Labrys monachus: one gene and its partner. The protein of the gene in region 2 interacts with the protein of the main gene of each other region in a pairwise test. Links are inferred from orthologs where the notes say so. Each region holds a gene or a part of one and is shown on either strand. Other genes may lie near its edges.

What was found.
Region 1: the proteins of J3R73_RS12880 (region 2) and ndk interact in binary tests that used the Escherichia coli proteins (3 or more experiments, as listed by UniProt). The link is inferred for Labrys monachus from one-to-one orthologs.

The regions. Positions count from the first base shown.
Region 1 is NZ_JAUSVK010000001.1:4,370,706-4,375,038, reverse strand. What follows is about bases 763-3,491. They hold ndk (nucleoside-diphosphate kinase), read left to right. Parts: upstream 763-1,780; coding sequence 1,781-2,203; downstream 2,204-3,491. Other genes in these bases: J3R73_RS20000 (amino acid ABC transporter permease), read right to left, coding at 2,463-3,491; J3R73_RS20010 (ABC-F family ATP-binding cassette domain-containing protein), read right to left, coding at 763-1,624. In the rest of the region: more of J3R73_RS20010, read right to left, coding at 1-762; more of J3R73_RS20000, read right to left, coding at 3,492-3,575; J3R73_RS19995 (amino acid ABC transporter permease), read right to left, coding at 3,572-4,333. UniProt on the Escherichia coli protein: Major role in the synthesis of nucleoside triphosphates other than ATP. The ATP gamma phosphate is transferred to the NDP beta phosphate via a ping-pong mechanism, using a phosphorylated active-site intermediate.
Region 2 is NZ_JAUSVK010000001.1:2,845,541-2,850,067, forward strand. Bases 913-3,835 are described here. They hold J3R73_RS12880 (5-formyltetrahydrofolate cyclo-ligase), read left to right. Parts: upstream 913-1,993; coding sequence 1,994-2,677; downstream 2,678-3,835. Other genes in these bases: J3R73_RS12875 (ROK family protein), read right to left, coding at 913-1,746; J3R73_RS12885 (HPP family protein), read right to left, coding at 2,716-3,835. Outside these bases: J3R73_RS12870 (amino acid ABC transporter permease), read left to right, coding at 1-519; more of J3R73_RS12875, read right to left, coding at 682-912; more of J3R73_RS12885, read right to left, coding at 3,836-3,846; J3R73_RS12890 (NAD(P)H-dependent flavin oxidoreductase), read right to left, coding at 3,979-4,527. UniProt on the Escherichia coli protein: Involved in the removal of 5-formyltetrahydrofolate.

The DNA.
Region 1 (4,333 bases), 1.5 Mb from region 2 along the record:
GCTTGGCGGCATTGTTCTGGCGCTGGGTCGGTTCGCCACCGCGCTCGGACTTCTCGGCGGCGGGCTTGGCCAGCACCAGCCTGCGGTAATCCTCCATGTCGCCCTCGAACGGCTTCACCGTGCCGTTGGCGACCAGCCACAGGCGGTCGACGCAGGCCTCCAGCAGATAGCGGTCGTGGCTGATGAGGATGACGGCGCCGGGATAGTCGTTGAGGGCCTGCACCAGGGCCTGGCGGCTGTCGATGTCGAGATGGTTGGTCGGCTCGTCGAGGATGAGCAGGTGCGGGCCGCCGAAGGTCGCCAGGCCCATCAGCAGGCGCGCCTTCTCGCCGCCGGAGAGGTTGTCCACCGGGGTGTCGGCCTTGTCGGCGGCAAAGCCGATCTGCGCCGTGCGGGCGCGGATCTGCGCCTCGGTCGCCCCCTTCATCAGCTCGGCGACATGGTCGCGGGCCGTGGCGCGCGGGTTGAGCTCGTCGAGCTGGTGCTGGGCGAAATAGGCGACCTTGAGGGCGGATGAGCGCCGGGCCCTGCCGCTCATCGCTTCGAGCCGCCCCGCCAGGAGCTTGGCGAAGGTCGACTTGCCGTTGCCGTTGGAGCCGAGCAGGCCGATGCGGTCCTCATTGTCGACCGACAGATCGAGGCGGGAGAGCACCGTGCGCTCGCCATAGCCGATGCTGACCCCTTCCATCGCGATGATGGGCGGCGAAAGCGGCTTGAGCGGCGGCGGGAAATCGAAGGGCTTGATCTCGTCGTCCACCAGGGCGGCCACAGGCTCCATGCGGGCCAGCATCTTGATGCGGGACTGGGCCTGCGTCGCCTTCGACGCCTTGGATTTGAAGCGGTCGATGAAGGACTGGATGTGGCGGCGCTGGTCCTCCTGCTTCTTGCGCAGCTTGAGCGACAGGGCTTGCTTCTCGCGGCGCTGCCTCTCGAACTCGTCATAGCCGCCGCGATAGAGCTCGAGCCGGCCTTCCGTCAAATGGAGGATGAAATCGACGGAGGCGTTGAGAAGGTCGCGGTCATGGCTGATCACCACCACCGTGTGCGGATAGGAGGCCAGATAGTCCTGCAGCCAGAGCGTGCCTTCGAGATCGAGGTAATTCGTCGGCTCGTCCAGCAGCAGCAGGTCCGGCTCGGTGAAGAGCAGGGCCGCCAGCGCGACGCGCATGCGCCAGCCGCCGGAGAATTCGGAGCAGGACCGGCTCTGCGCGGCATGGTCGAAGCCGAGGCCGGCCAGGATGGTGGCGGCCCGGGCCGGGGCCGCGTGGGAGCCCTTGTCCGCCAGCCGCGTCTGGATCTCGGCGATGCGGTGCGGGTCGGTCGCCGTCTCGGCTTCGGCGAGGAGAGCGGTGCGCTCCTCGTCGGCGGCGAGCACGACGTCGATCAGGCTTTCGGGGCCGCCGGGCGCCTCCTGCGCCACCCGGCCGATCCGCATGCCGCGCGGCACGGAGACGGAGCCGAGGTCGGGCGAGAGTTCCCCCATGACCATGCGGAACAATGTCGTCTTGCCGGTGCCGTTGCGTCCGAGAAAGCCGACGCGCGCATCCGGGGGCAGCGCCACGGTGGCGTTGTCGAAGAGGACGCGGGGTCCGATGCGGTAGGTGAGCCCGTTGACGTGCAGCATGGCGGGCTTTTGGCATGAGTGCCGCGGCGGGGCAATGTTTCCGTGCGAGAACGGGAGATCGGCGGCGCGGCGCGAATTTAGCGGGATGAACGGTTGAAGCAAGGCGGGGGCCTAGCTATAAGCCGCTGACCCTAACCAGCAGCAATCAGGACGATTATGGCTATCGAGCGTACCTTTTCGATCATCAAGCCCGATGCGACCAAGCGCAATCTGACCGGCGCCATCAATGCCGTGTTCGAAAAGGCGGGCCTGCGCATCGTCGCCCAGAAGCGCATCCGCATGACCAAGGAACAGGCCGAGACCTTTTACGCCGTGCACAAGGACCGCCCGTTCTTCGGTGAGCTCGTCGAGTTCATGATATCGGAGCCGGTCGTCGTGCAGGTGCTGGAGGGCGAGAACGCCGTTGCCAGGCATCGCGAAGTGATGGGCGCGACCAACCCGGCCAACGCGGCCGAAGGCACCGTCCGCAAGCTCTACGCCTTGTCGATCGGCGAGAATTCGGTGCATGGCTCGGACGCGCCGGAGACCGCCAAGCAGGAGATCGCCCAGTTCTTCTCGGGCAACGAGATCGTCGGCTGAGGCGAGCCTGGGAGCGCGGACATCCTGTCCATATGCGCTAACTTTGCCGAGAATAGCGCGATTTTCCTTCTCCCATGCGGGAGAAGGTGGCGCGAAGCGCCGGATGAGGGTCTGGACTTCTGCAATTCCAGCACGACTATTGAGCTATCTGCGTTGAAGTTTAGACCCTCATCCCCCTGCCGGGACCTTCTCCCGGCTCGGGAGAAGGCGGGTCTTGCCCATATGTTAGCGCCTATGGGCAGGATGCCCGCGCTTCGGATCAGGGCGTCAGGCCGCCGCGAATGCGGGTCTGGTAGCCGGTCGACGCCCTGAGCCGCCCCTCCAGCCACAGGCTGTAGCGCGAGGCGCCGAAGCACAGGCCGAAATAGACGATCCCGGCAAAGAAATAGGCCTCGTTGAAGCAGTTCGGCCAGATCTGCTCGTTCTGCGCCGCCGCGCGGCCGGCGCTGAGGAAGTCCATCATGCCGATGGCGACGACCAGCGGTGTGTTCTGGATCAGGCCGATGGCGAGATTGACGATGGCCGGGATGACCGAGCGCAGCGCCTGCGGCAGGATCACCAGCTGGAAGGCATGGCGGTAGGACAGGCCGAGCGCCCGCGCCGCCTCGTTCTGTCCGGCCGGCAGGGACTGGATGCCGGCCCGGACGATCTCCGCAAGGTAGGACGAGACGAACAGCGTCAGGGCCACCTCGACGCTGAAGAACAGGTTCACGTTGAAGCGCGGCAGCATCATCGGCACGATCAGGATGCTGACATAGAGCACCACCAGCATCGGGATGCCGCGCAGCACCTCGATCGCCGCGACGCAGATCAGCCGGATGCCGCCCATCTTGGAGCGCCGGCCGAGCGCCATCAGGATGGCGACGGGAAAGGCGGCGGCGAAGGCGATGGTGGCGATCAGCATGGTCAGCGGCAGGCCGCCCCACTGGTTGGTCGAGACGTCGGTACCCGAGAGAAAGCCCGACAGCAGCAGGCAGGCGAGCGTCGGTATCGCGATCCAGGCGACGACGAGCGGGATGCCCCAGAAGGCGGGCAGCGTGCTGGCGATGACGAGTCCGAAGAGAAGGACGAGCGTGACGATCGGCCGCCACAGCATGTCGCCGGGATAGGTGCCGAACAGGATCAGCTTGATGTTGGCGTGGATGAAGGCCCAGCAGGCGCCGCTGCGGGCCTGGCAATCCTGCGCCGTGCCCGTCCAGGTCGCGTCGATCAACGCCCAGCGGATGAGGGGGACGGCGATCCAGGCTGCGACCGCCAGCACGACCAGCGTGATCACCGTATTGACCGGCGAACTGAAGAGCCCGGCGCGCCATTGCTGCCAGCGATCGGACCAGACGGGGCGCTGGGCCCGGGAAAGGGAGGGCTGGCTCATCGGGCGATCAATCCCCGGTCGATCAGGCGCGCGTTATAGAGGTTCATCAGTGCGGATACGCCGAGGCTCAATGTCAGGAACACGGCGACGAGGATGATGATCGTCTCGATGGCGTTGCCGAGATTGTTGGCGCTGGTGTTGATGACGGTGACGAGGTCGGCATAGCCGATGAGCACGCCCAGCGTCGAATTCTTGGTCAGGTCGAGATAGCTCGACGTCATCAGCGGCGTGATCACCCGCATGGCCTGGGGCAGCACGATGAGGCGCATGATGCGGCCCCGCGACAGGCCGACGGCCCGGCCCGCCTCCCATTGGCCGACGCCGACGGACTGGATGCCGCTGCGCACGATCTCCGAGATGCTGGCGGCCGAATTGATGGTGAGCCCGGTGAGGAGCGCCGCGAATTCCGGCGTCATGGTGAGGCCGCCGGTGATGTTGAAGCCGTGCAGGGCCGGCAGGTCCGGCGTCAGGGAAAGACCCGAAACGACGATCCAGGCGGCAGCGAGCGCGGGAAAGAGCGCGGCCAGGCCGAGAAGGGCGGCGAGGGGCAGCGGGCGCTCGCGCCGGCGGATCACCACCGTCAGGACGAGGGCGAGTGCGGCGAGCACGCCGATCAGCGGCCACAGGCTGCCGTCGCCGACCACGATCCAGGGCAGGAAGACGCCGCGGATGGAGAGGAAGACATAGGGCAGGGGCTGCAGGGCCTGCCTCACCGGCGGCAGCGCATGGGTGGTCGCGATCCAGAAGAAGAGTTGCAG
Region 2 (4,527 bases):
ACGGGCGCCTATGTCGCCCTGTTCCGGGGCGTGCCGCCGCTCGTCCTGCTCTACATCGTCTATTTCGGCCTGCCGGCCTGGGCGCACCAGACGGGCGATGCCGCGCTCATCGCGCTGCTGTCGCCGCTCGACAACCGCCTGCTCGCCGCGACGGTGGCGTTCGCGATCAACAGCGGCGCCTATTCCACCGAGATCTTCCGCGCCAGCATCCTGTCCGTCCAGGCCGACCAGATGGAGGCCGCGCGCTCCCTGGGCATGTCCTATGCCCTCGGCATGCGGCGCATCGTTCTTCCCCAGGCGCTCAGGATCGCGGTGCCGCCCTTGAGCAACGAACTCATCATCGTCCTCAAGGGCACGTCGCTGGCCTCGGTGATCGGCGTGAGCGAACTGATGCGCAATGCGCAGACGGCAGCCTCGGCAACCTTCCAGAACCTGATCGCCTACAGCTATGCCGCCGTGTTCTATGTGGTCTTCGTCATCGTCCTGCAGAGCCTGGTGCGGATTCTCGCGCCCCGCTGACCGCCGGCATCGCGGTCGTCCTGTCCATGGGCGCTGACTTCGGGTTGGAGGGTCGATCACCGATCGACCTCTTCCTCTCCGGCAGACGCGGCATCTCCAGAAGGGCGATCGGGTGATCGCCTCTCCATCGTCGCGCCTTGCCCGGCACAAGTCCGCACGCCGTCAGTCGCCGCGCCCGTTGCGGTTGGTGAAGCGGGCATTGCCGAGCCCGGTGCCGATCGTGACGACGCCCCAATGCTCGACGTCCTGCATGAACGGGATCTGGGACAGGCCCTGCACGACGCCGTCATTGTGCACGATGACGAAGGTCTCATGCTTGCCGATGGAGGGAATGGCGTTCGTCAGTTCCTGCGGCAGATTGAAACGCTCGCTTTCCCAATTGCCGCCCGGCAGGTTCTGGCCGCCGCGGGCGATCGAGCCGTCGGGCTCGACGATGCCGGGGCAGGCGACGCCGATGACGGGGGCGAGGCCGAACTTTTCCTTTTCCGCATGGGCGATCAGCTTCTTCAGCATGCCCGCCAGGCGCTCGACGGTCGCCCCGCGTGCCGGCGCGTCGTCCGAATGGCGCCAAAGTTCGGATTTCCACACCCTCGCCTTCGACAGGTCGCGCTTGTCCTTCAGCCGCGTCTCGACGATGCCCGCCCGGATGTTGGTGCCGCCGATGTCGACCGCCACGATGCCGTCATAGCCATCGAGCATCCAGGCCGGCATTAGATGGGCGGCGCCGATGAGGCCGGCCTCGTCGGGATGATGGACGATCGGCACCAGTTCGATCGATACGCCCTCGGCCTTCATCAGGATCATCGCGCGGGCAATGGCGAGCTCGCCGAATTCGCTCTCCTTCATGCCGCCGCCGACGACGATGCGCGCCGTATTCTTCCAGCTGGCCTCCTTGAGGAAACGGCGCAGGACATGCGCGAGATCGCCGGCGAAATCGTCGACGGCGCTCATCACCAGGGCTGCGGCCTGCTTGTCCTCGCCATTGAGGTATTCGTCGATCTGCCGGGTGGACAGTTCCTTCGTCGCGGTGTCGCCGAGCGGGTCTTCGCCGCCCTTGCGGACCCGCTTGCGCCAATCCTCCAGCTTCTCGCGAAAGGCCGACTTGCTCGCCCGGTCGCCGATGAAGCCGTTTCTGTCCCGGATCTCCAGATTGTAGCTGTCGATGATCACCGAGGGCAACGACATGGCGCCGTGCCCGACGAGAGCCCCGCTTTCCTGCTTCTCCATGGCTTCCTTTACCTGCCTCCCCACTGCGGGCCTCGCATCAACGTCGCCCTGCCGGCAAAGTTCCGGCAGCCGACGCCGGGGCGGGGGCGGTCGTGGAGAGCGCGATATCGGGCCTTCGGGGACGCTCTCGACCACTGTTGCGTCGTGCGGGGGCATATCCGTTCGGTCGGGAAGCGCGAGAATGGGCATGCCGAGGTCGGATCGGAAGGCATCGTCGTCCTTCCGCCGTTGAAAGGTGTCGCCGACGATGAGCAAGCCGGACCCCGATGACGAGCCGCGCGAATTTTCCTCCCCGCCGTGCTTCCTGCACGAACTCGACGGCGACGACCGGGGCGCGCCGTCGAAACCCATGCCGCGGGATGCGGTGATGGCGTGGCGCAGGACGCAGAGGACGCGGCTGATCGCCGATAGGCTGGCCTTGCCGGCCGCTGCCCGCTCCGAGAGGGCCGCCCGCATCGCCAGCCATCTCGATGCGCTGCTGATGGACCTCGGCGGCCGGACGGTGAGCAGCTATTGGCCGCTGCGCGGCGAACCCGACCTGCGCGGCTGGGTAGCCTCGATCATCGAGCGCGGTGCGGCGCATGCGCTTCCCGTGGTGGCCGAAAGGAATGCGCCGCTGGTCTTCCGCCGATGGCGGCCCGGCGAGGCGCTCGTCAGGGGCTTCTGGAACATTCCGGTGCCCGAACAGGACGCCCAGACCCTGCCGGACGTCATGCTCGCGCCGGTCGTGGGCTTCGACCGCCAATGCTACCGCCTCGGCTATGGCGGCGGCTATTTCGACAGGACGCTCGCCTCCCTGCCGGTGCGGCCCTATGTCGTGGGCATCGGCTATGAGCAGGCTGCGCTCGAGACGATCCACCCCCTTGCGCACGACATCCCGCTCGACGTCGTCGTCACCGACGCGGCGATCCGCTACCCGGGCGGCGGATGACGCGCCGCGCTGGAGGGGGCCGAGCCCGCCGCGGCGGCTCAGGTCTCCGCAGCGAGCCGGGTGTCCCTTGAAGGCATATGCGAGATCGCCGCGAGAAGATCGGTCTGGGTGACCAGGCCGAGAACGCGGTTCTCGGCGTCGACGATCACCACCGCATGGATGGAGGGTTCGGTCAGCGGCCCGAGCAGGCCGAGCGCCGCCATGCCGGGGTCGGCCACCGAAGCACGGCTCATCACGTCGCCGACCGTGCGGCCCGGCCTTGCGAGCTCCCGCAGGCCCACCGTCCCGGCGAGCCGTCCGGCCCCGTCGATGACGGGCAGGGTGCGGATGCCGTGATCGAGGAGGAGCGCGTGGGCCGCTTCCAGGCCCGCATCGGGCGCCACCGAGACGACGTCGCGGGACATGATGTCGGCGCAGGTCAACTCGCTGTGCGAGCGCATGAAGGCATGCATCTCCACGCGGCGGAGCAGGCGGTCGAGATCGTCCCGCTCGATGTCGAAGGTCTCGCCCAGCTCCGCCAGCGCCGCGTCGATGTCCTCCGCGCGAAAGCCGGTGCGATCCTGGGGCGGCGGGTCCTTGGTTCCGTGCGTGCCGGAGGGGCTTTTCGCCACATGCGGATAGGAATGCCGCGAAAGGACTTTGTGGAAGGCCAGTCCCAGCAGCACCAAGACGATCGAATTGAGCGCAACCGGCACCAGCGCGAAGCTGAAGCCCGCCGCCGCCACGGCCGGCCCGCCGATGACCGCCGTCAGCGCGGCCGCCCCGCCCGGCGGATGCAGGCAGCGCGTGAGCGACATCGCCGCGATGGAAAGGCCGGCGGCGAGGCCGATGGCGAGCATCGGATCCGGAACGAGCCGGCTCGCCGCCACGCCCACGAGCGCCGAGATGGTATTGCCGCCGACGATCGACCAGGGCTGGGCGAGAGGGCTGGACGGCACGGCGAACAGCAGCACCGAGGAAGCGCCGATCGGCGCGACGATGAAGGGCAGGTGGGGATCCCTGCCGAACATCAGGCTGCACATCAGGCCCGTCAGCCCGATGCCGAGCAGCGCGCCGAAGCAGGCGAGCAGCCTGTCCCGAAACGTCGCGCCCGGCAGGATCGGCATGAAGAGATGGAAGGGGCGCTTCCAGGAAGGCTGTCGTTCGGGGTCGGAAGGTGAAACCGGCATGGAGGGACGTGACCGCATTGATGGAGGCGGCAACCTTGCCGCCGGCGGGACTTGCGAACGGCCTTCGCCGATGTGGCGACGAAGAGCTGACGCGTATGGAGGGCGAAAGGCCGGTTGCACGATCGGCAGGCGTTACCCCGCCGCCGATCCCCGACATCGATCCTTTGCCGCGAGGATCGCCTGCGCTTCCGCTGCCATGGCCTCGACCCGGGCGGCCGCCGGCATGAGCGCGTCGATGCGGCCGACCCCCTTGCCGGCATAGAGCGCCATCGCCTCGAGATCGCCGGTGGTGGAGCGCAGAGGGGCAGCCGTGCTGAACCGGTAGACCGGCTGGCCGTCATCCATGCCGATAGGCACGGGAGGGACCTGAAACGCCTCGCGCCGGTCGCGATCGGTCGTGCTGTTGCGCAGGACACGCATCTTGGCGGCGATCGGCCAGCCGATGTGGAACACGTCGGTGATCACCGTGTCTTCGGCGCCCGCCTCGACAATGCGCTGCTTGTAATAGGGATGGGCGAAGGATTCGGGCGAGGCGAGGAAAGCGCTCCCGACGACGGCGCCCTGGGCGCCGGCCTCCAGCACGGCGGCGAGATCCCTGCCGTCGACGATCCCGCCGGCGGCGAGCACCGGCACCTCGCTGGAGGGGACGACCTCGCGGAGGAGCTTGGCCAGCGGCAGGCT